One region of the Halobacillus rhizosphaerae genome, then DNA from elsewhere that is predicted to be linked to it. Evidence: riboswitches for the same ligand, from Rfam matches in the RefSeq annotation. Region 1 holds a riboswitch; the other holds the start of a gene.

Region 1 (2,205 bases):
CTTTCTGATCGTCCACGTACAGATCTACGTTTGGTAAGTTCGCTGTTACACTCACACTCGCAGGACTCAGGACGAAGTGGTAATCAGGGAAAAACAGCCATTTTTTTCCGTGTTTTTCCAAAGTTAAATATCGACCTTCTAATGCTGCTTGATTACCATTCTTAATATGACTGACGAGTGACACCATTGCTTCACGGTTTTCATGATAATAGTCAATGAGTGATTCTGCTTCATTCTTGGTAAACGTTTGATCTTTACCTGGAAAAACAATTAAATCGGTAAGTTTTGCTGCATCACTGTTATTCACAGCCTTTTCCAATGCCTTCGTTGTATAAGCTGGAGAAGTAATCTTCTGAAGAATAAACCAGCCAGTAATTAAGAGAGCAACAATCAAAACGGCAGTAATAAAAATCGTAAAAATTCTCTTCCAATCTCGTTTCTTATACTGCTCGGAGTCTTCTTCTGCATCATAATCATAATCCGGTTGCGAGGCGTTCATCCAGTCTCCCTGGTTTCTCGCAAAATCAGCCGGCTGCTTTTTTACTTTTCTTTCTTCTTGTTTCTTTGTCTGCTGAGGCGCATTGCAAAACGGACACTCCTCAGCATCTGGATAAATAAGATTTCCGCATTTTTCACACTTTTTCATTCTATCCCCCCAGTTTCCACTTTCCAACTATATATTACCATATTCGACAAAGAAACAGGACAAATGACTCACAATTGGCCAAGAAAAAACCCACTTTAGAAGTGGGCAGAAATAGTGTTCACTTATTAATATTTATTAAAAATGCTCGAATCTCTTCTTTACTCATTCCTAATTTCTTTGCTTCCTTCACCAAATCCACCCATTCAGCATCCAGTAATTCCTTCTTCAACTGAGTTGTCAATGAATGATCCCTCCATCATTCATCCTTAGCAGCTCGGCAGTCTTAACTCTACTAATGTAGACAAAAGAAGGAGTTGAAGACCCGTAGTTTTGCGTCCTTACCTTTCGATAAGTTTGCCTTTAAATAAGGAATGGAATAAAAACTTAGAATACTCTGTAAATTAGTATCTTTATTTTACTGGATAATGAATGAAATGTATAGCTTTTTTTTGAAATTATTCTTCTTCAATACGATAATTTGTGTGGGCAACTACTGTTCGTTCGAATTCAAAATCAATATCCTCAAGATTTTCCATAATCGTCAAGTCCACAATGACAGATCTTTGACACTGGCTGGGAATAACTTTTCCTCTGAAAACCATGTCATCTCTCTCAAAGCTTACAATTTGTCCTGGATTTGCAATTCGATCATCTGGTTGTATCATGATAAGAATCCACCCTTTACAAAGTAATGATTATCCTAAACGCTGTATAATTTCATTAATAGCCACATTCGTATTCTCTACTAATCCGTTATCCACACGATTAATGATTGAAGCTAGTATTTCTTTCAATTCTTCATTTGTACACACATACTTCATCCTTTATATATAATTTGTATTTTAATAAAATTATATTTACAGAATATAATACTTCATACGACATAAAAATACAAGTGTTAACAACTACCCTGATATACTTAATAATAAACATGAAAATTACATTCTATTAAAATAGTAAAGCCGTGACAGGAATACCCATCACGGCGGCAGACCCACTGCTATTTTTCATTCATATCTTTCACCATATTATGAACTTTCATGACTTCCTCATCAGGAATGATCAGGTAATAAATTCCATCAATCGTTTTGGCATGACCGCTCATTTCATAGGAGGTTACATCCTTCCGTGTTGACCGGTAATTTAAAAATAGGTTCTTCATATCGGAGAATTCCATATTGGTTTTTACATTGTTTCCAAGGACATCCAGTACGGAACTAATTTTGTTCACTGACCCTACACTGGCACCTTTATCAATGATCGCCTGAATGACTTTACGCTGGCGCTCATTACGGCCAAAGTCTCCTCTCGGATCAAGGTGGCGCATGCGGACATACCCCATAGCTTGTGCCCCATTCAAAGTAAGTTCGCCTTTTTTATAATGATACCCTTTTTTATAGTAGCCTTCATCGTACCAGTCGATCTCATTGTTGACAGTAATCCCACCAACAGCATCCACCATTTCTGCCAGGCCTTCCATATTGATCTTCACATAATAATCCAGATCAATATTCAGGAAATTTTCCACAGTCTGGATGGACATATCAGTGCCGCCAAAT
Region 2 (2,205 bases), on a different contig from region 1:
ACCACTAAAAACTATTGCAATTATAAGGCATCCAACAGCCTTTTAAGCTGTGGGGCAGGTGGCGAATCCATTTTAGGACGCTAACTTTAAAAACACTGACTCTCTTTTGTTTTGATAGAGTCAGTGTTTTTTTGATTTCTATTTGATTGCATATCTTGAGTTATAGTTGAGAAATTACTTTAGAAATAATCTTCAGAGATTCCAGGACGGAGTAAAAAGGATGTTAAAGAATGCCTGTTCTTATTATAGCTTAGCGTTCTAGGAATTTACTTAGCCTTATCTTTGCTGTAAAAATTTATCGAATTCCTCGTCTAATCTTGTGAGAAAAACGTTACTAAATTGATTTAATTAAGCGTAAGCATATAGTTCTATCTTGCTGTATGGAACTATATGAAGAGTAAGTATAATTTAGAGGAAAAAGGAAAAAAATAGCTAATTATAAGTGTAATATAGCACAAAATGGTTAAAAAATAATCCCTATAGGTTATAGGAATATTTTACTAGCTGTTGTAATATAAATTATGAAATAAGAAGAAATTGGGTGATAGAGTATGGATGTTATAAAATCTTTCAAATTAAATGAACAAGAAATCAAGGACTTAATTGCTGCCGTAAATTTTATGATCTATCATTCGAAAAACAAAGAATCTGATAGGATCCAAAGATTACAAGGAATGCTTAAAGATTTCCTAGCCAATTCCAAAGAGCATGAAGATGAAAAAGATTTTTAAAAAAATGCTCTCTCACAGGGAAAAACAAATTTTTTCGCTTTTGGTTAATGGCTCCTTAAATAAGGAAATTGCACATGCTTTACATATATCAGATCATACAGTAAAAGTACATTTAAGAAACATCTATCGTAAATTGGATGTTAATAACAAAGTAGAGTTGATCCTTCGTTACAAAGACTAAAATACATACTTTAAATTTCAGAAATGGCAAACCTACTGAAAAGCAGGGACGCAAAGCCACGGGTCTAAAGCAAATAATTGTTAAGACAGCCGGGTTACCTAAGGAATGAGAATTAAAGTGATCTCATTTTACTTGAGTTCACTTTTTTTATATAAAAAAATAGAAAGGAGAATTAGATACCTTATCTATACATAAAGCTCTTGAATCCTACTGGGCGGCAGGATTAAAAGAAAATGACGGGCTTTTGTTTTTTAAATGTGTTTTTTTCCACCATATTAAATCCAAATTTCCGATCATTCATAAATAAGATTGTCACAACTTATCCAATAAGTCAAAATATCATCTTCGAAATTAATGAAATGGAAGACTATGGGGATACAAAGGTATTTATGCAAGCATTAAACTTTGTTAGAGAACTGGGCATAGGTATTGCAATTGATGATATGGGAAAAGGTAACTCCCAGCTTCAATCCATCATTGAATGGAAGCCGGATTATGTGAAACTAGACAGATATTTAACTAAGGGTCTTAACGAATCTAAGAGAAAGCAAAGTATCGTTAAACTGCTCTTAGGTTACTCTCAGGAATTTGGTATAAAAGTGATAATGGAAGGAATTGAAACAGTTGAAGAGTTGAAAACCGCCAAAGATTTAGGCGTTTATATTGCTCAGGGGTTTGCTTTGGGAACTCCTGAGAGATTGAAAACATTATTGAGGTGAGGATGATGCTGTATATATTGATATACGAAATATTCCTAAATATGGTATTAATTGTTCTCCCCGTCTATGGACAAAAATCATTTAATAAAGAAAAGAGAAAAGTTAACACTTTAACCAGTCAAAAAGATAGAGACTCTTTATTGAAAAAGCATAAAACCAAGCAGAAGGGAAATTTTCGGTTAGAAATCCCATCTAAGGAATCTTTTCTCATATTAAAAGTTATTGAAAATGAAGATTTTACTAAATTAATAGGTAAGATTGTAAAAGGTAACATTAAAGACATTAGCACCACCGGAGTGAAATTTATTTGTCCCTACAACCTTCCCGTCCATCTTAAAATTAAAGTGGAGATCTGCTTTAAAATAGCAAGTAAAGAGTTCAGATTCAATGCCTACATTGTAAGGAAAGATGAGCACCTTAGCAGAAAATCAAAAAATTATGGTATTAAATTCATAGAAATAACTTCTAAGGAACAAGAAAATTTAATCATAGAACTTCGTAAGCTTGAAGCTCAGCAAAGGAGAAAAGTTACATCTGTTTCATCATAATCAACTTTTTGATAAATGAATAAAGT

Evidence for each region. A riboswitch is a leader RNA that binds a small molecule or an ion and turns the genes downstream of it on or off. The one in region 1 is predicted to bind cyclic di-GMP.
Region 2: it holds a riboswitch for cyclic di-GMP, as region 1 does, so the genes downstream of both, Q7A53_RS00755 (EAL domain-containing protein) here and Q7A53_RS14965 (anti-repressor SinI family protein) in region 1, are expected to answer to the same signal.

The regions. Positions count from the first base shown of each region.
Region 1 is NZ_JAUTWQ010000014.1:23,169-25,373, forward strand. It holds gene Q7A53_RS14960 (TcaA second domain-containing protein) at 1-646, opposite strand, end outside; gene Q7A53_RS14965 (anti-repressor SinI family protein) at 765-887, opposite strand; cyclic di-GMP riboswitch class I at 912-1,015, opposite strand; gene Q7A53_RS14970 (YkvS family protein) at 1,102-1,311, opposite strand; gene Q7A53_RS14975 (LCP family glycopolymer transferase) at 1,647-2,205, opposite strand, start outside.
Region 2 is NZ_JAUTWQ010000001.1:153,991-156,195, forward strand. It holds gene Q7A53_RS00745 (hypothetical protein) at 552-731, shown strand; gene Q7A53_RS00750 (response regulator transcription factor) at 736-912, shown strand; cyclic di-GMP riboswitch class I at 928-1,014, shown strand; gene Q7A53_RS00755 (EAL domain-containing protein) at 1,146-1,631, shown strand; gene Q7A53_RS00760 (PilZ domain-containing protein) at 1,673-2,179, shown strand.